3 regions of the Pseudarthrobacter sp. GQ63 genome follow, and region 1 is predicted to be linked to each of the others. Evidence: predicted binding sites of a transcription regulator. Region 1 holds the regulator's gene; each other region holds the start of a gene.
The links. The regulator LexA, encoded in region 1, represses DNA repair genes until DNA is damaged. The targets are predictions, from matches to a motif close to TCGAACANNTGTTCGA.
Positions count from the first base shown of each region.

Region 1 (7,559 bases):
CTGCTCATCCCGTACGACCGCGGAGACCTGGTCAGCAAACTCCACGAGTCCGACGCCGAGATCATCAGCGTGGACCACGTGGAGCAAGGCACGCGGGCCGTGGTAATGGTCCGTGAAGGCTTTGCGGCCGAACTGGAACCCTTCGTCAGCAATGACTGACCTCGTGGCCACGGAAGCCACGGAGACGGCCGGCGAGCAGTTCGTGATCGAACTGCTCGACCGGGCCGTTGCCGGCATGGGCGGGCAAAGCCGTGACGGCCAGCATGAGATGGCCAGGCAGGTGGCCCGTGCCCTGGAAACGGGGGACCACCTCCTGGTCCAGGCAGGCACGGGCACCGGAAAGTCGCTGGCCTACCTGATACCCCTCATCGCGCACGCCCTGGAAAGCAACAAGCCTGCCTTGGTCTCCACGGCCACGCTTGCGCTCCAGACGCAGATCGTGGGCAGGGACCTGCCCCGGCTGCTCAAGGCCATCACTCCCGCCCTGGACAGGCCCGTCAAGGTGGCCCTGGTCAAGGGGCGGTCCAACTACGTCTGCCGGCACAAGCTGGAAGGCGGCTTCCCGAGCGAGGAACCGGCGGAAGGCCAGCTGTTCAGCCTGGGTGAGGACACCAGCGTCCCGCACTTTGCCGCAGCCGTGGGCGGGCCCTCGTCCCAGCTCGGCAAGGAAGTGGTGCGGCTGAGGGAGTGGGCGGAGAAGACCGCCACGGGCGACAGGGATGAGCTCCTGCCGGGCGTCACGGACCGCGCCTGGCGCCAGGTGTCCGTGACGTCCATGGAATGCCTGGGCGCCCAAAAGTGCCCCATGGCAGCAGAGTGCTTCAGTGAACTCGCCCGCCAGGACGCTGCTGAGGCCGATGTCGTGGTCACGAACCACGCCATGCTTGCAGTCAGCGCCTTTGAGGGGCTGGCGGTCCTGCCCGAGTATGACGTGGTGGTGGTGGACGAGGCGCACGAACTCCAGGACAGGGTTACCGGTGCGGTGTCCGGCCAGCTGTCGGTGGCCATGGTGCACGCCGCTGCCGCCGGCGCCCGCAAGCACACCGCCATCACCGTTGACGCGCTCAACGCCGCGGCCGCCAACCTGGAGCTCGCCCTCGCCGGCGTGCCGAACGGGCTGCTGCCCAACGGACTGAATGACGAACAGCTGGACTGCGTGGACCAGTTGCGCGACGCCTGCCGGGCCGCCCTCTCGGATTCGAAGGGGGACAGCACTGCAACGCCCGACGGCGGCCGGCAGCTTGCGCGGTCCCGCCTGATGCTCATCCTGGAACTTTGCGAACGGCTCCTCGCTGCCCGGGAAAACCGCGAAGTAGTGTGGTTTTCCCGCGCCAGCTCCTTTGATCCCGCGCAGGGATTCTCCCCGCCGGATGACACAGCGCCGGCGTTGATCAATATTGCGCCCCTCTCCGTGGCCGGGCGGCTGCGGGAAGGCCTGTTCGCCGGACACACCGTTGTGCTGACCTCCGCCACACTGGCCATCGGTTCAGCATTTGAACCTGCCGCCGGCGGGCTGGGCCTCGTGGGTGAGGGTGCTCCCCGCTGGAAGGGCGTGGACGTGGGCTCGCCGTTCGACTACCCCAAACAAGGCATCCTCTATGTGGCAGGGCACCTGCCGAAGCCCGGCAGGGGCGCATCCCCTGAAGCGCTGGACGAACTCGAGGCCCTGATCCGTGCTTCCGGCGGCGGCGCACTGTGCCTGTTTTCTTCCCGGCGCGCCGCAGAGGAAGCCGCCGAGGCCCTGCGCCCAAAGCTGGACATGACGGTCCTGTGCCAGGGCGACTCCACCATGACCGCACTGGTGAAGCAGTTCGCCGACGAGCCCGACACCTGCCTGTTCGGAACCATGTCCCTGTGGCAGGGCGTGGATGTTCCGGGCGGTTCGTGCCGGCTTGTGGTGATAGACCGGATTCCCTTTCCGCGGCCGGACGATCCGCTCATGACGGCGCGCTCCCGTGCCGTGGCACAGGCCGGCGGAAACGGCTTCATGTCGGTGTCGGCCACCCATGCTGCCATCCGGCTCGCCCAGGGCGCAGGCCGGCTGATCCGCTCCACCGGGGACAAGGGAGTAGTGGCAGTCCTGGACTCCAGGCTGGCCACCGAGCGCTACGCCGGGTTCCTTCGGGGAGCGCTGCCGCCGTTCTGGTCCACAACGGACCGGAAGACGGCAATCGCGGCCTTGGAGAGGCTGGCCGGGGAGAACGCCTGACGCCCTGGACATGCTGGGGCTCCGCGAAGCCGGCCCTGGGCACGGCCGGATCTGCCCAAGGTGGATCCGGCCACGCACTGCGCAGGGCCGGATCTGCCCCGGGCTAATTGTGCTGTGGGTTGGTTCTGCCTGGGCCAGGAGCGGGCGGCTACAGCGAGCGGAGGACTGACACGACCTTGCCCATGATGGTGGCGTGGTCCCCGAGGATGGGCTCGTACTGGGTGTTCTGGGGGAGCAGCCAGGTGTGGCCGTCACGCTGCCTGAACGTTTTCACGGTGGCCTCGTCGTCGAGGAGGGCAGCGACGATGTCGCCGTTGGCGGCGTCCGCCTGGCGGCGGACCACCACCCAGTCGCCATCACAGATGGCTGCATCCACCATGGAATCCCCGGCCACCCTAAGCATGAACAGTTCGCCCTGGCCCACCAGCTGCCGGGGGAGCGGCATAACATCCTCCACCTGCTGGTCGGCAAGGATGGGGCCACCAGCAGCGATGCGGCCAACGAGTGGGACCATCGCGGTGTCCAAGGCCGTGGGCAGCTCCGTGACGGTGGCCCCGCCTGCGGAGATTCCCGCTGATGGCTGGCTGGCCGGCTTGGCCGCGCCGCCGTCCAGGGTCAGGGGCATGAGGACTTCCATGGCGCGCGGACGCTTCGGGTCACGGCGGAGGTAGCCGAGTTTCTCCAGCTGGGCCAGCTGGTGCGTGACGCTTGAAAGGCTGGCCAGTCCCACCGTGTCACCGATCTCCCGCATGGACGGGGGGTAGCCGTTCTCATTGACGGAGCGCTGGATGGTTTCGAGGATCTTTTTCTGCCGTGGCGTCAGGCCCTTGGCGGTCCTCTTCGGTTGCGCGGTTGCCCTGCCCCCGGCGGCTGCTGCTGCCATATTCGCCAATGCCTTTCGGTGTCCGCGGGGCCCCTCCACGGCCAAGCCCTGGAGGATCCCGCCCCATAATGTCAGACCCTGCTGATCGACTGTCCGGGTGGTTGTTCTTTCGTTCAAAGCTAGGCCAGCCACACTGCTTTTTCAAACATTTGTTCTAGCGAGTCTCGACAATGTTCGTTGATAGGTGCTAAAACTGAAGAAGCAAAGTTCGAACATATGTTCTACTGCGAACTCGGGCCATTCGAAGACGGCGCCGGAATGCCCCTGCCGGGGCGCGGAGCAGAACATCCGGGCAGCACAGTATGGTCCAGGAGGGCTCAGTTCATGTCAGCTTCATCTGTTTCGCGGGGTTCACGTCCACAGCTGCTCTCAGTGCAGCAACTCTTGTCCGGGCCTGAAGAGCGGAAGCCGGAACGGCCGGCACCCCTTCCGCCCCTGCGGCTGACCCGCCGCGGCCGCATCGTGCTGATCGGGATTCCCCTGGTGCTGCTGGCCGCCCTGCTGCTCTCCCTGGCAGGCTTCTTCAACTCCCCGGCGAAAGCCTCCGACTCTGCTGCGGACCTTGAGACGACGTCCGCGGTCAGCGTGACGGTCCAGCCCGGCCAGTCGCTGTGGGGCATCGCGGCCACCGTGGCGCCGGAGCGCGACGCACGTGATGTTGTGGCGGACATCGTGCAGCTGAACAACCTGTCCGCAGGCACGGTCTTCCCGGGGCAGCAGCTGTTCGTACCCGCCGGCTAATGCGGCACATGCCGAGGGCGAACAGGATGCCGTCACATTTTCCGGCACCCGGCACGGGCACTAAACTGTTCAGGTGAATGACCAGCTAGAACGCCTGAACCGGCTTCCCCTCCGCAGCAACCTCCGCGGGCTTACCCCTTATGGTGCGCCGCAGCTGGACGTCCCCATCCTCCTCAACGTCAACGAGAACACCCATGGTGTTCCGGCTGACGTGCGGGCTGCCATCAGCGCGGCGGTGTCCGAGGCTGCCGCAGGGCTGAACCGCTACCCGGACCGGGAGTTTACGGAACTGCGGAAAGCGCTGGCGGAATACCTGGGCCATGGATTGGACGAGACCAACCTCTGGGCCGCCAACGGCTCCAACGAGGTGCTCCAGCAGATCCTGCAGGCCTTCGGCGGCCCTGGACGCACAGCGCTCGGCTTTCCGCCCACGTACTCCATGTACCCGCTGCTGGCCAGTGGAACGGACACCGAGTACATCGTCGGTGAGCGCGCCGAGGGCTACGGCCTCAGCGCCGAATCCGCGGCGCGGCAGGTCAAGGAACTGCAGCCCAACATCGTGTTCCTCTGTTCACCCAACAACCCCACGGGGACGGGACTGGGGCTGGACGTCGTGGAGGCCGTCTACGAGGCCGGTGAAGCGAGCCAGACCATCGTCATTGTGGACGAGGCCTACCACGAGTTCGCACACGACGGGACGCCCAGTGCACTGACCTTGCTGCCAGGCCGGGAGCGGCTGATCGTGTCCAGGACCATGAGCAAGGCCTTCGCGCTGGCGGGAGCCCGCCTGGGCTACATGGCTGCAGCACCCGAAGTTGCCGATGCGCTGCGCCTGGTAAGGCTGCCGTACCACCTCTCCGCCATCACGCAGGCCACCGCATTGGCCGCCCTCCAGCACCGTGAGGCGCTGATGGCGGATGTGGAAGACATCAAGAAGCAGCGGGACCGCATCGTGTCGGAGCTGACGCGCATGGGCCTCAAGCCCGCCGCGTCCGACTCCAACTACGTCTTTTTCGGCGGACTGGAGAACCCGCACCGGGTCTGGCAGGAACTGCTGGATGCGGGCGTACTGATCCGGGACGTGGGGATTCCGGGCCATCTTCGCGTCACGGCCGGAACTGAGACCGAAACCACAGCCTTCCTCACATCCCTGGAAAGCATCCTTGCAAGCCAGGCCTCGCTTCCCGCCTAGACTGGAAGCAGCGGCGCTGGACGCCCTGAACCGCCCCTTCTGCCCAAAAGGACCCAACGCATGAGTACCACCGGATCGAACGTGGCTGCGGCCCGCACTGCGCGCATGGAACGTGCCACCAGTGAGTCGTCCGTGCTCGTGGAAATCAACCTGGACGGCACCGGCACCTCGGACATCGACACGTCGGTACCGTTCTACGACCACATGCTCACGGCGCTGTGCAAGCACTCGCTGATCGACATGACCGTCAAAGCCACAGGCGACATCCACATCGACGTCCACCACACGGTGGAGGACGTCGCCATCACCTTCGGAGAGGTGCTGCGCACCGCGCTAGGGAACAAAGCCGGCATCCGCCGGTTTGGCGAGGCCACCGTCCCCCTTGACGAGGCCTTGGCCCACGCCGTCGTCGATGTTTCCGGGCGTCCCTACCTGGTGCACGGCGGCGAGCCCGCAGGCCAGGAATACCACCTGATCGGCGGCCACTTCACCGGGTCACTTACCCGCCACGTGTTCGAGGCCATCACGCTGCACGCGGGCATCTGCCTCCACATGAACGTCATCGCAGGCCGCGATCCGCACCACATCGTCGAGGCCCAGTTCAAGGCGTTCGCGCGGGCGCTCCGTGCTGCTGTGGAACCGGATCCCCGTGTTGAGGGGATCCCCTCCACCAAGGGTGCGCTGTGAGCGGCCAGGTCCTGCGGGACGGTGCCATCGTGGATCCCTCGGCCTCCCGGAAGCTGCCCTCACCCGAGGGCAAGCCCACCGTCACTGTCCTGGATTACGGCTCCGGAAACGTCCGGTCCGCCGTGCGGGCGCTGGAACGGGCCGGTGCGGAAGTCATCCTGAGCTCAAAGCCGGAGGACGTCCTGAACGCCGACGGCCTGGTGGTCCCCGGAGTCGGGGCCTTCGAAACCGTGATGCGTGAGCTCAAAGCCGTGGACGGTATCCGCCTCATTGGCAGGCGGGTGGCCGGCGGACGGCCGGTCCTGGGCATCTGCGTGGGCCTCCAGGTCCTCTTTGAGGCTGGAGTGGAGCATGGCACCGAAGCTGAAGGCATGGGTGAATGGCCCGGCAAGGTGGAACTCCTGCCGGCGGACGTCGTGCCGCACATGGGCTGGAACACCGTCAAGGTACCCGAGGGCTCAAAGCTGTTTGCCGGCATCGAAAACGAGCGGTTCTACTTTGTGCACTCCTATGGGGTCCAGGAATGGAACTTCGATGTCATTCAGCCACGGATGGCAGCGCCCCTGGTCACGTGGTCCGAGCACGGCGCTCCGTTCATTGCCGCCGTCGAGAACGGTCCGCTCTGCGCCACCCAGTTCCACCCCGAGAAATCCGGTGATGCGGGCGCGCGCCTGCTCCACAACTGGGTGGAAGCCCTGCGCAGGCCCGCTGCCGCCGGCCAGCCCGACAGCACCCAGGCCAACAGCACCCAGGCCGGCGGTGCCCCGGCCAACGGCGGGGTGCCGGATTCGGAAGACGGCACCGCCTAGATGTGGTCCGTTCTCCTGATGGGGCTTGCCGGCGTCCTCGTCGGCGGCGCCCTGTCCTTCAGGCAGCAGCACAAGCCGCTCTGGACCCAGATTTCGTTTTATGTTCTTGCGGGCATGTCGCTGCTCGCCGCCTACCTGCTGACGCTGCCGGGCAACTGACCGCGGCAGGCCATCCTGCCCCCACCCTGAGGATTCACCATGACCACTGCAACTGACCTTCCCGTTCTCGAACTGCTGCCCGCCGTCGACGTCGTCAACGGCCAGGCCGTCCGGCTGGTGCAAGGGGAAGCGGGCAGTGAGACCAGCTACGGGACCCCGCTCGAAGCAGCGCTGAACTGGCAGCAGCAGGGAGCTGAATGGGTTCACCTGGTGGACCTGGATGCAGCCTTCGGCCGCGGCTCAAACGCCGAGCTGCTCCGCGAAGTGGTGGGCCGGCTGGACATCAACGTGGAGCTGTCCGGCGGGCTGCGTGACGATGCAACCCTCGAAGCGGCGCTGGACCTCGGAGTTGCCCGCGTGAACCTGGGAACTGCCGCGCTGGAAAACCCCGAATGGACCCGCCGGGCCATCGAGCGCTTTGGTGACAAAATCGCCGTCGGGCTCGATGTCCGCGGAACCACGCTGGCCGGCCGCGGCTGGACGAAGGAAGGCGGAGACCTCTGGGAGGTCCTGGGCCGCCTCGAGGAAGCCGGCTGCAGCCGCTATGTGGTCACTGACGTGACAAAGGACGGCACCCTGCAAGGGCCCAACGTGGAACTCCTCCGCCAGATGGTGGAGAAAACCGGCAAGCCCGTGGTGGCCTCCGGCGGTATCTCCAGCCTCGACGACCTGAAGGTCCTGCGCTCCCTGGTGCCCCTGGGTGTTGAAGGTGCCATCGTGGGCAAGGCCCTTTACGCCGGCGCCTTCACGTTGCCCGAAGCCCTCGACGTGGCCGGCCGCCGCTAAGGGCGCACGCCGGCATGGCCAGCAACGAATCAGGCACCCCGTCACCCCGCCAGCTGCCGGGGCATATCGCTGCGGCGCTGGCAGGGGCCGGCG
Region 1 is NZ_JCAXEF010000009.1:130,828-138,386, forward strand. Features, by position in the region: gene hflX (GTPase HflX) at 1-159, shown strand, start outside; gene AC6CHP_RS15170 (ATP-dependent DNA helicase) at 152-2,209, shown strand; gene lexA (transcriptional repressor LexA) at 2,358-3,092, opposite strand; gene AC6CHP_RS15180 (LysM peptidoglycan-binding domain-containing protein) at 3,417-3,833, shown strand; gene AC6CHP_RS15185 (histidinol-phosphate transaminase) at 3,907-5,025, shown strand; gene hisB (imidazoleglycerol-phosphate dehydratase HisB) at 5,086-5,712, shown strand; gene hisH (imidazole glycerol phosphate synthase subunit HisH) at 5,709-6,521, shown strand; gene AC6CHP_RS15200 (CG2302 family histidine operon protein) at 6,522-6,680, shown strand; gene priA (bifunctional 1-(5-phosphoribosyl)-5-((5-phosphoribosylamino)methylideneamino)imidazole-4-carboxamide isomerase/phosphoribosylanthranilate isomerase PriA) at 6,720-7,466, shown strand; gene AC6CHP_RS15210 (SseB family protein) at 7,481-7,559, shown strand, end outside.

Region 2 (7,559 bases), on a different contig from region 1:
CCGCCCGCCTCACGGTGAAGCGAATCAAATGCCCCCAGCTGGGCCAATCTCTTGATGTTGGGCTTGCTGACCCGGGACCGTGCCCTCAGGTCCGCCAGGGAGTAATAGGGCTGGCCCGCAACGATCCGCTTGAGTTCCGTTGCGGACAGCCCGTAGATGCCGTTGAGGCTCAGCCTGATACCCAGTTTGCCTGCGTCCTTGCCGGCTTCAATCCTTTCCACCCGGTATTCGCCCTTGCTGCGGTTAATGTCCAGGGGAAGGATGGGGATGCCAAGCCGCCGGGCTTCCGCGACCAGCAGCCTCTTGGGGTACATGCCAGGATCGTGCTCCCACAGCCCGGCAAGGAATGCTTCAGGATGATGGGCCTTCAGCCAGGCAGACTGGTAGGTGGGCACGGCAAAGGCCGCGCCGTGGGCTTTGCAGAATCCGAAGCTTCCGAAGGCCTTCAGCGTTCCCCAGACGTTGTCCACTACCTCCGGCTGGTACCCCTTCTTCCTGGCCGCTTTGCGGAAGAATTCCTCCACACCCAGTTCGAGTGCCTCGTTTCCCAGGGCGCGGCGGAATTCGTCGGCCCGGGCCAGGCCGCATCCGGTCATGACATCAAAGGTCCGCAGTATCTGTTCGTGGAAGACGGTGACGCCATGGGTTTCCGCCAGCACCGGTTTCAGGTCCGGATGCGGATAGACCTCCGGCGCGAAGCCGTGACGGTGTTCCAGGAAGGGCCGGACCATGTCCGACTTCATGGGGCCCGGGCGGAACAGGGAGATATCGATGATGAGGTCGTTGAACTCCCGGGGGGCCATCTTGCCGATCAGTTCCCGCTGGCCGGGTGATTCAATCTGGAAACAGCCCAGGGTGTGAGTGCTTCTGATGAGTTCAAATGTGGCCTTGTCATCAAGGGGAACGGCGTTCAGGTCGATATTGCCATTCTCCGCAATGTAGTCAGGACCGCTTCCGCCCGGACCGGACGGATGACGGCCGGCGGCCACCACCTCCTCCTTGGACGTGTGGATGCGGATGACTTCACGGACGGCAAACGCCATGGCGCTCTGCATGCGCACTCCCAGGACGTCCAGCTTGAGCATGCCCATGGGATCCATGTCGTGCTTATCGAACTGGCTCATGGGCAGGCCCAGCCCGCTGGGCTGCACCGGGGTGCGGTCCAGGAGGGTGGCGTCACCAAGGATGACGCCACACGGATGCATGGAAATATGGCGGGGCAGCCGGTCAAGCCGCTCCGTCAGGTCAACCAGCAGGTCAAGCTGCTGGTTGCCGTCCATTTCCCGTTGTTCCACCCGGCCGGCGAATTCCCGGAGTTCAGGTTTTTCCTGCAGGGCCTCGCGGAATTTCCGGGCAGAAAAACGCCACAGCTGCTTGGCGATCTCCCCCACCTCGTCGCCGTCCATCCCCAGTGCCATACCGGCGTCCCGCACGGCACCCCTGGCCCGGTAGCCGTTCTGCATGCTCATCAGGGTGACCCGCTCGGACCCGAAACGCTTGAAAATGCGGTGGTAGACGTTGTGCCGCTCAGCGCTTTCAACGTCAATATCGATGTCCGGAAGGGTGGCCCGGTCCCGCGACAGGAACCGTTCAAAGATGAGGTCGTGCTGCAGGGGGTTCACCTGGCTGACATCAATCAGGTAATTGACCAGGCTGGAGGCGCCTGATCCCCTGGCTGCCGCACGTACCCCCATCTCCTGGATCATGCGTGACACCTCGGCAACTGTCAGGAAATAGGACGAAAAGCCGAGGTTGCGGATGATGCCCAGTTCATGGTCGAGCCGGGAAAGCATCTTCTCTCCGGCAGCACCGGTGATCCCCGGAAAACGCCGGCTGATACCTGCCTGGCACCGCTGCACCAGTTCAACGTGTGGATCCTGGCTGATCCCAATGACTGAGGCTTCGGGCACAACCGGCTGCTTCCAGCCCATGTCCGTTTCCGGATCTATCCGGCAGCGGTCCGCGAGCGCCTCGGTCTGTGCCATCAGCTGTTTCAGGTCCGCGGCGCCATATCCTGCCGCTGAAATGATCTCCTTGCCCAGCCGGAGCATTTCCGGGGCGGATTTCAGCCACCCCTGCCCGGTTGGCTGCAGCAGCGGTTCATCCGCAAGTTCGGGAAGGGATTTCAGGGTGCGGGCTGAGTCGAGCACATCGGCGGTGGGGGCGCCGTCTGCTGCGCAGTACCTGACGGCGTTGGTCAGGACAGCAGGAATATGATGCTCTTCGGCAAGCTTGAGCATCCTGACGGCGTGGGCGGTACTCAGCGGCTTTCCCGGGGCGCTGAGCTGGGACACGATCTCGGCCACCAGCGTGCCTGGGGGCATTGCATCCAGCCATTGCTTGAAAAGGGTGCGGGGGCGAAGGTAACGTCGCCCTCCCATGGCCCGTCCGACGTCGGAATCAGGCCCCAGCAGGACAGTCAATACCGGCTTGAGGGTTTGCGGATCGAGGGTGCGGGATGCCAGCTCGGCCCGGGTGACGGCTATTGGGACAGTTCCCCCGGCTTTTCCCGTGGTGCGGGCGTGGGCGTCGGAAATCAGCCTGCAGAGGGCGCGGTAGCCTGCCCCGTTGTTGTAGCCCCGGGCCAGTACCACCACCCTGCCCGCCAGCTGCGTGCGGTGGTCGCCGTCGTCGTCAAATACCGCAAGGTCAACGCCAACGATGGGATCGATGCCTGCTGCCATGCAAGCCTTGAGGTGCTTGATGGTCCCGTACAGCCCGTCCCTGTCCGTACAGGCGAGCCCGGTTGCGCCGTCAGCGGCGGCAGCCTGCGCCAGTTCCTCGGGCCAGGAAACGCCATAGTGGGCGCTGAATGCGGTGGAAACGTGAAGATGGGTGAAACTCATGCTGTCCTGGGCCGGAGTGCGTCATGGATGCGCAGGAGCCGCCACCGGCCGCTGCGGATATGCCGGGTGAGGTCAAGGGTCAGCGGCTCTTCCGCGGCTTCTGCACCCCGCACCGGGGCGGAAGGCAACACCTGGACGCGCCAGATCTCATGGTCCACCACTCCGGGTCCGCTGCCAAGCGGTGCGCGTGTTTCTTCAGCCCACCATTGCCGGCGTTCGTACCAGCGCAGCGGTTCCGTGCAGACGGTATAGGACTGTCCAGCCCACAGCAGGCCACGGGGTTCGCCGTCCGCAGTGCAGTCGACGTCCACGGATTCGCTGAACATACCCATGGCGCCTCCCGGAGTGGATGTAGCTGAAAGTATTCGAACACATATTCGAATATTGCCAGTCTACCCCTGCTCCGAACGGGAGCATAGATGGGCTGCGGGAGGTACAAAGAGATTGCACGGGAAGGGTGGACGGACCGATCGGCAGGGAGCAGGATTGTGCCATGAAAACCCAAGACGCACTTCTGAAGCAGGCAAGCATCACAGCCCAGGATTCCACCGTGGTGGCCACGTTCGATATAGACGGCACCATCCCGGATTCGGGCGCCTATGTGGTGGGGCTGATGGGGGCCACCCCCGACTATTCCTCGCAGCGGAGGCTGTGTATTGAGTTCATGAACGGGAAGGCCATTGCCTTCTATTCTTTTAATCGCGAACAGGGAGTCGAGGAGGACTACGACCTGTCCGGGGTAACCCATTCAGAGAACACCATCACCGGCAGCTTTCCCCTTGCCGCCCTGAACGGCCTGGGCAAGGGGCACGTCATGTCAGCCTTCAGCGAGGCGGAGGGCAGGGAGTACCAGCATGGCGTCCCCGTGGAGGAGCACCTGTAACCACGCCCGTGGGCGGGAGGTCAGCTGTTCTCTTTATGGACCTTCAGTTCCAGTTCGATGAACCCGGAGATCATGGCGCGGTACGTGGACTCGACGATGTCCGGGTCAATGTCCTTCTTTTCCGCGGCTGAGCGGACGTGCTCAATGATCCGCTCCACCCGGCCGGGCGCACGGACCTCGGCGTCGTCGCCCTTGAGCGTCCCGGCAATCCGGATCAGCCGTTCGCGGCGGGCGATGAGGGTGACGATCTGTTCATCCACTTCGTCAACAGCAACCCGGACGGCAGCGAGCTGTTCCTTGTCGGCCAAAGCATCTCTATCGTTTCCTTGAATTGTCGCCATCGTCTGACAGTATCGAAGCATGCAGCCAAGAGTCGACTTCATTTCGCTGGGCGTCCGCAGTGTTGCCGCGTCCCGGGCCTTCTACGTTGACGGTCTTGGTTGGCCCGTGCACCGTGAACTTCCCGGCGACGTGGTGTTCATCCAGGTGAACCACGGGCTGGTGCTGTCCCTGTGGGATGTGCGCCAGATGCAGGCAGACGCCGGCGTCACGGCCTCCGGAGCTGTCCCCTGCATCACGCTGAGCCACAACCTTCCCGGAACGGAGGACGTGGACCGCGTCATGGAGGAGGCCGCCGCCGCGGGGGCGGAAATCATCGCCGAGCCCATCACCCAGCCATGGGGAGGCTACAGCGGCTACTTTGCGGACCCGGACGGTTTCCGCTGGGAGGTGGCGTACAACCCCACCTGGGCAGTGGACGACGACGGCGCGGTCACCGTTTAGCACTCCCCACGGTTTCGTCCGGGCTGCTCAAAGAGCCGGCTGCTAGAAGAGTGCTTCAACGGGCCGGATCAGTTCCGGCCCGTTATTCCTGACGTTGCCGACCTCTTTCCCTACGGATTCCACCTGCCAGTCAGCGGCCACGTCCTTGACCCCTGCCCGTACCAGGTCCACGAGTCCGGCCGGATCGTCGGCCTGGGGGTCCAGCCAGGCCTGCATCGTGGCTCTGTCCATGGGTAGGGGCACCCGGTCATGGAGTTCCGTGAGTTTTCCAAACACCGTGGACTCGCTGCCCGGCGGGGGCGTGTCCGTGGTCAGGATGGACGTTGAGAGAAGCCACCCGCCCGGCTCCCCTGCCGGCCAGGTGGGATCCTTCCACCACTCATAGAGACCCGCGAACACCAAACCATGGCCAGCGCCCGGGTGCACGTAGTAGGGCTGCTTGGACTTTCCCGGCCCCTGCTTCCATTCGTAATAACCGTCAGCCGGGACTGCGCACCGGCGTGACTGCATGGCTTTCCGGAACGCCGGCTTCTCAAGGACGGACTCGCTGCGGGCATTAATCATCCGGGAGCCGATGCCGGGATCCTTGGCCCAGGACGGGACCAGTCCCCAGCGGGCGACGTGGAGCTGGCGGACGTGTTTGTTCCCCGACTCGCCATCCACCAGGCGTTCCAGGACGATGGGAACCGCGTCCGTCGGCGCCACATTCCACGACGGCGGGATGCTGACCTCGTCCTCAAGCTCGGCGTCGAAATCGGCAAGGAGGTCCCCCACGGCGCGTGCCATTACGTAACGTCCACACATGGCTCCAGCATGCCATCGGCGGCAGGAGCTGTCATCCACGGAGGCCCTGCGGGCCCGGAAGCGGGGAATACCGGACTGCACGCTACCGTTACAGGAACGAAACCGTTATCAAGCACAGAGGAGAGCTCCGTGGACTTCACTCCCGAATCCGGCACTATCACCATGTTTTCCACCACCTGGTGCGGCTACTGCAACCGGCTGAAGAAGCAACTTGATGCCCAGGGCATCGGCTACACCGAGATCAACATCGAGGAAGTGGAAGGCACCGCCGAACTCGTGGAGCAGCTGAACGGTGGAAACCAGACCGTCCCGACTGTCCTCTTCCCGGACGGCACCGCCGCCACGAACCCTTCCGCTGCCGAGGTCAAGCAGCGGCTCGCAGCCTAGCTGGCACGCCGCCCCGGCCGGGAACCCCGCAACTGAACGGGGACTCCTGACCTGGGCCCCGGACAAACAGAACGGGACCAACATTTCCCAATGTTGGTCCCGTTTTGCTTGCCTGGCAGTCGATGGCGCGGGTTATGCCCCAAGGCTGCTGAACGAAGCGGTTTCGAGGGTGGCATGGTCCGCGTACACGGAAAGAAGGGCCTCCTCCACCGCTGAGACGTCCACACCAGGTACAAGGTCGTCCACCGCCCCTGCCGTGGCAGGGTCCCAGTCCAGCCCCAGGGCGGCGTAGCTGTCGGTCAGCACTTTGCGGATCGGCGCCGAGTTTTCCACCACGATCACCGAACTGAACAGCCAGCCGCCGGCCACCACGCGCTGGGCGGTGCCCACCAGTTTCACCCGGTGTGCGCCGTCAGCCGGGTCCGTGCCGTGCACGCTGAACTCACCGGGGCAGTATTCCCCGGGAATCTCGCCCACGGCCGCCTGCACGCCGACCCGGCGGAGGGCGTCCGCAAAAAGCTCCCCGAAGTACCCGAACCTGGTCTTGGAACCGGCGATGGCATCCGGATCGGGTTCAATGTGGTCCACCACCAGGGTTCCCTGGTGATAGGCGGCCGCCCGGCCTCCTGCCCGGCGGACCAGGGGTTCGAAACCGTTGGCACGGCACGCCTGCGCGGCGGCGTCGAATCCCGGCAGGCGGGTGTCGCGCTGGCCGAACGCGACCGTGGGTGCGGGCCGGTACAGCCGCAGCGTGGGACCGATGTCGCCGCTTTTGGCCCTGGCCAGCAGTTCCAGGCCGAACTCCAGGTCCCGGGCGGCGCCCAGCGTCTTTTCCTGCCGCACCACTGTCAGGGTGCGGGGCCCCGGGCCGCCGTCGTTCATATTGCTAAGCTCCCTTATGGTCATTCTGCAATTCCTCGTTGTCGCCGCCGCCTTCGCAGCGATCGACGCCATCTGGCTCAAGCTGATGAACCCCTTTTACCGCAGCCACATCGGCGAACTGCTGGCGGACAAACCACACCTAGGTTACGCCGTGGCGTTCTACGTCATTTACATCGCCGGAATTGTGTTTTTTGCCCTGCGGCCCGCGCTCGACGGCGGCAGCTGGCTGGCTGCCCTGGGTTACGGTGCGGCGCTGGGCGCCTTCGCCTACGCCACCTATGACCTCACCAACGCAGCCACCCTGAAAGTGTGGCCGCTGCAGCTGATTGTCGTGGACATGCTGTGGGGCGCTGTGCTGACAGGCCTGTCAACACTCGCGGGCTGGCTGGTTTTCCACGCCCGGACCTGAGGCTCGCGCCGGCGGCGCCGGAAACGGCTGCCGCCTGGCCACGTCCCTGTCAGAGGCCGCGCCGGCCTGCCCACAGGCCGTGCAACAGCGGGACTACTGAACCGGCCATAAGGATGCCGCCCAGGACGGCTTCGTCAGCCCGCACGATGGCGCCGGCGATGAGCAGGGCGGCGAACACCAGGGCAGAAGCAGAGCGCCGGGTGGAGCGGTCCAGCCGGGCGATGTGCCGTTCTAGACGTGGATTGGCGACGGCGAGGGAGCCTTCCTCGAGCCGTCCGGCCAGCGCATCCAGGCGTTTTGGCAGGCGCAGCGCGGTTGCCGCGGCGTCGAAGGCCTGCTGTGCCACGTCCTCCACGATATTGCCGCGCTCGTCGCGCAGGAGCCGGGCAGCATACGGTTCCACGGAATCCCAGAGGTTGAAGCGCTCATCGAGCGAGGAGCACACCCCCGAGGTCAGCGACATCGCCCGAATGATGAGCAGGAAATTTTCCGGGAGCTGGAACGGCAGCGAGCGGACAACGTCGCCGAATTCCACTGCAAAGTCACGGAACTCCCTCGGATCCAC
Region 2 is NZ_JCAXEF010000002.1:399,038-406,596, forward strand. Features, by position in the region: gene AC6CHP_RS06290 (DNA polymerase III subunit alpha) at 1-2,846, opposite strand, end outside; gene AC6CHP_RS06295 (DUF6504 family protein) at 2,843-3,178, opposite strand; gene AC6CHP_RS06300 (hypothetical protein) at 3,340-3,729, shown strand; gene AC6CHP_RS06305 (chorismate mutase) at 3,750-4,070, opposite strand; gene AC6CHP_RS06310 (VOC family protein) at 4,090-4,512, shown strand; gene AC6CHP_RS06315 (SOS response-associated peptidase) at 4,555-5,316, opposite strand; gene AC6CHP_RS06320 (mycoredoxin) at 5,446-5,703, shown strand; gene AC6CHP_RS06325 (lipoate--protein ligase family protein) at 5,836-6,609, opposite strand; gene AC6CHP_RS06330 (DUF2177 family protein) at 6,602-6,994, shown strand; gene AC6CHP_RS06335 (ABC1 kinase family protein) at 7,044-7,559, opposite strand, start outside.
Region 2: the regulator LexA is predicted to act here: its motif matches at 3,212-3,227, upstream of AC6CHP_RS06295 (DUF6504 family protein).

Region 3 (7,559 bases), on a different contig from region 1:
CGTGGGACTTCTCGTTGGTGGTGAGGACCGAGAACACGGTGATGGGGGCCTCGTCGAGTTCGGTGAACGCCATCACGCGGAAGCCCAGTGCGTCGTTGTACCACTTGGCGAAGCCGCGGACATCGGAAGCCGCAACGGTCACGTGGTCCAGGAAGCGCGGTGCCGCGGCGTGGCTGCTGCGGCGCTCCGGCCGGTCCGGGTAGGTGGACTCGAAGCCGGGCTCGGCGACGAACTTTTCCACCTCATAAAAGAGGCGCATGGAGTGCCCGTAGGGGCCGGTGAATTCATACGCCTTGCCGAAGCCGTGGCCGCCGGCGGTCCAGCTGCCCTGGACGCCGGTTGCCTCGATGCGCTCGGCGGCTGCCTCGAGCGCTGCCTGGGAGGTGGTGCGCCAGGCCATGCGCCCCAGGGACGCTTCCGGTCCTTCGGTGATGACAAGGCTGTAGCGGTAGTAGTCGCCCCAGCAGCGCAGGTAGACGTTGCCGTCCACGCGGTCGATGATGCGCATGCCGAACTTTTCCTCGTAGAACCGTGCCGAGGCTTCGACGTCCGGGGCGGTGATCTCGAGGTGTGCAAGATGGGAGAGCGGAGTTTCCACGTTGAAGTCCTTCTGGTTACTGGCTGCGGTACTTGTTGTTGCAGGTCCTGTAACTACTGTGAGGCACTTCATATATTCGGGGAAGATGAGGTTCTTGATATCAGGTATCCGCCTCGCTGATACCTGGGCGCTTCGAAAACCGCTGGGGGGCGGCCCCTGTTTTCCTGCCCCCAGGACGCTCTCTCACTTGATGCAGGTTAATTGCCATCGCTCTCTCACTCTCAAGGGGAAAGTGAGAGAGCGATGGCCAAAGTGATGCAGTAACTGCGAGAGCGTTTCGGCGGGGACCTGGAAACCCGCTGCCGCTACTCCTTCCCCAGCCCGGCAGCCGGGGTCTTCCCGCCCGTTACCTCATTGAGGGCGGTGAGGTTGAAGATGCCGTTGATGTCGGCCTGCTTGGTGGTGCCGGCAGCGACGCCGTCGGCCAGGAGCTTTTCGTAGGTTCCGGCCAGCGGGTCCACGGTGAACACGATGTTCTTGAGGGAGCGGTCGATGACGTCGGCTTTCAGCTCCGCACCCGCGGCATCCTTGAGGGCGGCGTTGATGACGCTGGCCTTTTCGGCGTCCGCCGCGCCGTTCAGCCATTGGACCGACTTCACATGGCCTTTCAGGAGTGCCTTGACGGTGTCCGGGTGCTCCGCAGCGAACTTCTGGTTGACGATCAGGATGGTAGTGGGGAACTCGCCCGGCTTGCCGGACAGCGAGCCGTCCCACAGGTCCTTTTCGTCCACCAGGACCTTGGCTCCGGCAGTGAGCACCAGGCGTGAGGCCCACGGCTCAGGCAGCCACGCGCCGTCGAGCTTTCCGTCCTGGAAGAGCTTCAGGGTCTGGGCGTTCTCGGTGGGGTTGATGGCCACGTCGCCGCTGCCGTCAACGTTGGTCCTGTAGCCCTGGGACGCGAGCCAGGCGCGGAGGGCCACGTCCTGCGTGCCGCCGAGCTGCGGGGAGGCAAGGGTTTTGCCCCTCAGGTCCGCGGCGGAGCTGATCTCCGGCCGAACCACCAGCTGGGCGCCGCCGGCTGCAGCGCCGGCGATGATGTTCACCGATTCGCCGCCACTCTTCACGAACGAGTTGATGGCGGGATTCGGGCCGATGTACGTGGCATCGATGGCACCCGCGTTCAGCGCCTCGATCGCGGCCGGGCCGGCGTTGAACACCTGGGTGCTGAGCCTGGTATCGCCGAGCTCCTCCGCGATGTAGCCCTGGCTTACCCCCACCAGGGCGGGGGCGTGGGTGACGTTGCCGAAGTATCCAAGCTTGAGTTCCGCGGCGGGGTTGCCGGCGGGGGCGGTCTCCTGCACTGCCGCGGGGGTCCCGCCGTTCACGGCGGAGGCGACGGCGGCGCCCCCGCCAATGAGGGCGAGGATGCCGACGGCGATGCCGACCTTCAGCCCGAGCGGCCGCTTGGGCGCGGCGGACTGGCCGGCCACGATGCGGGTGGAGCCTGGCTGGTCCTGCGGATTCTTGGGGCTTTGGCGCGAGGGATCTGACACTGGAATTCCTTTGCTGGGGCGGATGCTGAAATGAGATTACGGAGCGCCCGGCAGCGCCACAATCGTTCCCGTAGCGGGCGTTCACGGGAGGTCGCGGGGGCTCAACAAGGCGTAGCACAGCGACAAGAAACGTCGCGGGACGTCTTTTTCCGGGGCGCCCGAAGGAGTGTTCCCACGGCAATAAATCCCAGACGTTGCCGGTCGCGGGGGCCTGTTTCCGGGCCCTGATACGGACGTACGATCAGGCATGGAAAAGTTGAAATTTGAGGTGGATATCAACGCTCCCGCCGGGACAGTCTGGTCCACGATGCTCGACGATGCCACCTACCGGGAATGGACGAGTGCCTTCAGCGAGACAGGTTCCTTCTATGAGGGCGACTGGAACACGGGCAGCGAGATTCGATTCCTCGGCCCGGACGGTGAGGGGTCCGTGGGAGGGATGATCGCAACAGTTGAGGACTGCCGGCCGAACGAGTTCGTGTCCCTGCGGTATCTCGGCCAGATCGTCCGCGGTGTGGATGACAGGACCAGTGATGCTGCGCAGGAATTCATCGGAGCACACGAAAACTATTCGTTCACCGAAGCCGAAGGGGTAACGAAAGTCGAGGTCGAGGTTGAGAGCGTCGCGGAGTGGGCGGCCATGCTGAACGACACTTGGCCCGTGGCCCTCGCCAAACTCAAGGACCTCGCCGAAGCTCGGGCCTGACCTAGCCGCCCTCGGCGGCCGTGGACCTGCGTGCGGCTCAGGCAGCCTTCACCAGGGGAAGCTCGTCCCAATGGGTGGTGTACCTGGGGGACCGCATGTTCCGTTTCATGGTCCAGTCCAGGCCCGACTTGATCCCGGCGTGCCCCAGGCCGATGGAGCTGCGTCCGAAGCGGCTGCCCACGTCCTCCAGCAGGGTGCCGATGTGGCGTTCCTCGTGCCGGTTCTCGAACAGCTCCAGCGGGGACTGGTTGCCGGTAGGCCGCAGGTCCGTGAGCATGAGCCCCACTTTGACGTACTTCAGCCCTTCGCGGATGTTGGGCAGCAGGGCGTGCGCCGCCCTGGTGAGCAGGAGCGGGTCGGCGGTTGGCATCGGCAACGGGACGCACACGGACGGATACGCCTGCTCCTGCCCGCTGAAGGGTGAGGTGCCGGCGAATGCGGTGAGGACTTTTGCCTGCAGCCCGTGTTTGGCCAGCCGCGCGCTCGCGTTCTGGCCGTAGATGCTGAGGACCTGCCGCAGCCCCGCCGCCGTGGTGACCGGGGTGGAGAAGGAACGGGAGAAGATCAGCTGGTCCCGGCCCAGGCGCTCCTCTTCCATGGGGATGCAGGGCGTGCCGTTGAGTTCCAGGACAGTGCGCATCATGACCACGGAGAACTTGTCCCGGATGGCCACGGGGTCGGCGCGGGTGAGGTCCAGGATGGTGTGGATGCCCATGGCGTTCAGGCGCCTGGTCAGGCGGCCGGCGATGCCCCAGATTTCCTCCACGGACAGGCGCCCCAGCAGCTGCTCCCGCACGGCGGCGGGAACGCTGTCCCAGTGGCATACCCCGCCGAACGCCGGGTTGTTCTTAGCCCATTTGTTGCACAGTTTGGCCAGCGTCTTGGTGGGCGCGATCCCGACGCACACGGGCACGCCCACATTGCGGCGGACGGCATTCTTCATGGTCCTGCCCAGCGCCAGCAGCTGCTCCGGCTCCCCCTTCACTCCGAGGAAGGCCTCGTCGATGCTGTAAACCTCCAGCCACGCTGAGTACCTGCCGAGCAGCTCCATGACCCGGGCGCTGATGTCCCCATAGAGCTCGTAGTTGCTGGATTTGGCCACCAGTCCCCATTCCTTCGCGCGGGGTGCGAGTTTGAACCACGGCTCGCCGGTGGCAATGCCCAGGGCCTTCGCCTCGGGGGAGCGGGTGACGGCGCAGCCGTCGTTGTTCGAAAGGACCACCAGCGGCCTGCCCTCCAGCGAGGGATCGAAGGCACGCTCCGCCGAGGCGTAGAAACAGTTCACGTCTACGTGGGCGATCTGCGGCATCTGCCGCATGGGGACGGGTTTGCTCATCGCCGGGCCCCCGGACGCCGCCGGCTAGACATGGTGCAGGCACCTCGTGGCCACGCCCCAGATGGTCAGCTCCGAGAGGGCAGGCACTTTGATGTCCGCATACTTTGGATTCTCCGCCTGCAGCACCACGCCTGTGGCGGTAAGGCGCAGGCGCTTCACCGTCAGCTCCCCGTCCAGCACGGCAATCACCACTGAGCCGTCCCGGGGCTCCAGTGCCCTGTTGACGATCAGCTCATCACCGTCGCTGATGCCCGCGCGCTCCATGGAGTCTCCTGTCACGCGGACCACGAACGTGCTGGTGATGTCCTTGATCAGGTGGGCGTTCAGGTCGATCCGGCCATCGAAGTAGTCCTGCGCCGGCGAAGGAAACCCTGCGGCGACGGGAACCGGGGCAATCAGCACCGACAACAACGAGGCGCCCGCATCTATCACGCGGGGACCGATAATAACGCCCACAACACACCTTTATTCGAATATATGTTCGATTACTTCAGTGTAGACCCTGGCCCTGACAATGCCACCCCCGGAGTACCTGGCGTCCCTGCTTCCGGGTGCTTCACGGTGAGGCAGCCACCTTAAAAGCAGGAGTGGTGCTGCCGGATGGGCAGCACCACTCTGCGGCTGGTTGTAGCTAAGTCAGCCGGCGACGGCGGGCCGTGACTCCCGCACCACCGACGGCGTGAACTTCGCCCCGGTGTCCGGGAAGGAGGGCACCTGGATGCGGGCGTGGGTGTGGACTTCCTGAACCGTCCGCCGGGTGTGCTCCGCGATCTCTTCCATGGTGGCCACCCACATGCCGTCCATCCCCTTGACCCGTTCAATCAGCCGCTCCAGGGCCACAGCCTTGGAGGGGCGCCCGGAGATGAAGGGATGGTTGGTCAGGACGAAGCAGCTGCCCTGCGCATGGTGCGCCTCCGCCTCCAGCGTCCACATTTCCAGGACCTTCGCCGGGCTCTCGATGACGCCGCTGCCGGTGACGCCCGGGTAGAACGCGTACTGCTCCCAGTCGTCCAGCGCCCAGTCCACCGGGATCTCTACAAGGTCCCGGGAGTCGCCCGGGGCGACGCTGAAGCGGTAGGGGGCGTCGCCGTCGAGCAGGCTTGAATCGTAGAGGAAGCCGCGGTCCGCCAGGAGGGCCGGGGAATGCCAGTTCAGTTCCCACCACGGCGCCCGGTAGCCCACCGGCTCCACCCCTGCCACCTTGGCCAGGGCCTCCAGGCCGCGGTCGATGTAGCGCGCCTCCGTCTCGGCGTCGATACCCTGCATGGGCTCGTGCAGGTAGCCGTGGTGGGCCACCTCATGCCCCGCGTCCACGATGCGCCGGACCGTGTCCGGATAGCACTCGGCGGTGAAGCCGGGGACGAAGAACGTGGCACGGATGTCCTGCCGCTGGAGGATCTGCAGCAGCCGGGGGACTGCCACCTTGGGCCCGTAGGACTGGTGGGTCATCAGGGACATCCGGCTGGTGCTCTTGGGGTCGTGGGCGATGGTGCAGGATTCGGCGTCGACGTCGAAGGTGAAGGAGGCTGCCGCCTGCTTGCCCTCGGGCCAGGTGATCGGGTGGGCGGAGTCGGGGAATGCGTCAAAGGTCATGTCAGGTGTTCCTAGGTTAGAGGCCGGCCGGGGCGCTGGGCCGGGCAGGGATTCCGGCCAGGGCCGGGGAGGGCTGGGCGTCGGCGCCGGCAGCCGGAGCGGATTCGAGGAACTTGCGGTGGACCCTCGGGCCCAGGATGGCGTAGCTCGTAGCGCTCGCCAGCCCGCCGGCCAGCCAGGACAGGTCCCAGCCGCCCAGGGCCACGGCGATGGGGCCCTGCATGGCGGGAACGAGGCCGTACATAAACAGCCAGGTGGCGAAGATGCCGACCAGGAGGGAGGTGACTCCCGCCCAGTTGACGCCGGGCAGTCGCTTGGTCCCGACGCCGTCGAACAGCCGTGCGGGGTTGCCGGGCCAGCGCTTCTCGATCCAGAAGTAATGCACCAGCATCACGCCGCCCCAGGCGGCCACCCAGGCCACCAGCCCGATGAGCCAGGCGTCCAGCACCGCTGCGAAGTCCTCCTGGAAGATGAAGAAGACGACGGCGATGAGCGAGAAGACGCCGACGAACAGGTTCAGCTTGCGGCGGCTGATGGTGATGTCCAGTGACTGGGTGGCCACCGAAAAGGTGTAGATGTTCAGGATGTTGGTGGCGATGGGGCCGTGCAGCACCATCAGCAGGACGGGCAGGGCGAGGACGCCGAAGTTCTGGACGATGAGCTTTCCGGGGTCGATTTCACCGCTGTTGGTGGCCAGGCTCGCACCCAGCACGCCGAGCCAGACGACCGGGATGAACTGGCCCAGGACGGATGCCAGGTAGACCTTCTTCTTGGGGACCTCGGTGCTGACGAAGCGGGAGTAGTCGGCGGCGTACGTGAACCAGGTGATGCCCCAGCCGATGCCGATGGCCGTCATCACGGCGCTCATGGCCGCGATCCGCTCGGAGCCTTCCAGGATGTTGCCGGCGGGGCCGGCGTAGGCCCAGTCGATCTTCATGCCGAACCAGGCAACAGCGGACATAACGGCCAGGATGATGATGGTGGGCGGGACGGTCCACTTTTCAAAGGCGGCGATCGCCTTGTAGCCAAACCAGGCGATGGCCACCTGGGTGGCCATGATGGCCGTTGCGACGCCGATCTTCCAGGCGTAGTTCTGCGCCGCGGGATCCACCCAGCCGAGCGTTCCGAACAGCGCCATCACCAGGTCCAGGATGATCCAGGTGTTGACGGCGCACCAGCCGATCACCAGGAGTGCCTGGATGCTTGCGGGAAGGTAGTTTCCGCGCCGGCCGAAGGCTGCCCGGGCCAGGACCATGCCGGTGGCGCCGGTCTTCTGGCCCAGCAGGACGAAGCAGCCAAAGAGCAGCATGCCGATCAGGTTGCCCAGGACCAGGACAGTGACGGTGTCCGCGAAACCCAGCCCCAGGTGGATTCCGAGGGCGCCCAGTACCCAGTTGATGGGGGCGAGGTTGGCGCCGGCCCAGATCCAGAACTGGCCTGAAACCTTGTGCGTGCGCTGGGACTCGGGAATGGGCTGGAGCCAGGCTTCGCAGTCCTCGGCCGGCGCCATTGCCGGCCCAGACTGCTTCGTGGAGAGGTTGTCTTGCATGGGGAAAGCCTCCAGTAAGTGAAAGGGATAGATCCAGATTATGTGGCTCATGCCACAACCACCACATACAATGTGTCGTGAAGATTCACCTTCTACTTGACGGAGTGTCATGCCAATACGGCTGCAGGACGTTTTGAAACATTCCACCCTCACCCCTGCGGACCCCGTGATCCGCGCTGCGGCGGCGACTGCGGCCCAGACGCAGCTGCGCTGGATCCACTCCAGTGAGGTTTTGGACATCGCACCGTTACTTGGCGGCGGAGAACTGCTGCTCACCGGTGGCC
Region 3 is NZ_JCAXEF010000010.1:144,315-151,873, reverse strand. Features, by position in the region: gene AC6CHP_RS16060 (VOC family protein) at 1-598, opposite strand, end outside; gene AC6CHP_RS16055 (ABC transporter substrate-binding protein) at 904-2,091, opposite strand; gene AC6CHP_RS16050 (SRPBCC family protein) at 2,339-2,797, shown strand; gene AC6CHP_RS16045 (Y-family DNA polymerase) at 2,835-4,133, opposite strand; gene AC6CHP_RS16040 (LexA family protein) at 4,158-4,589, opposite strand; gene AC6CHP_RS16035 (polysaccharide deacetylase family protein) at 4,770-5,726, opposite strand; gene AC6CHP_RS16030 (purine-cytosine permease family protein) at 5,743-7,275, opposite strand; gene AC6CHP_RS16025 (helix-turn-helix domain-containing protein) at 7,385-7,559, shown strand, end outside.
Region 3: the regulator LexA is predicted to act here: its motif matches at 4,603-4,618, upstream of AC6CHP_RS16040 (LexA family protein).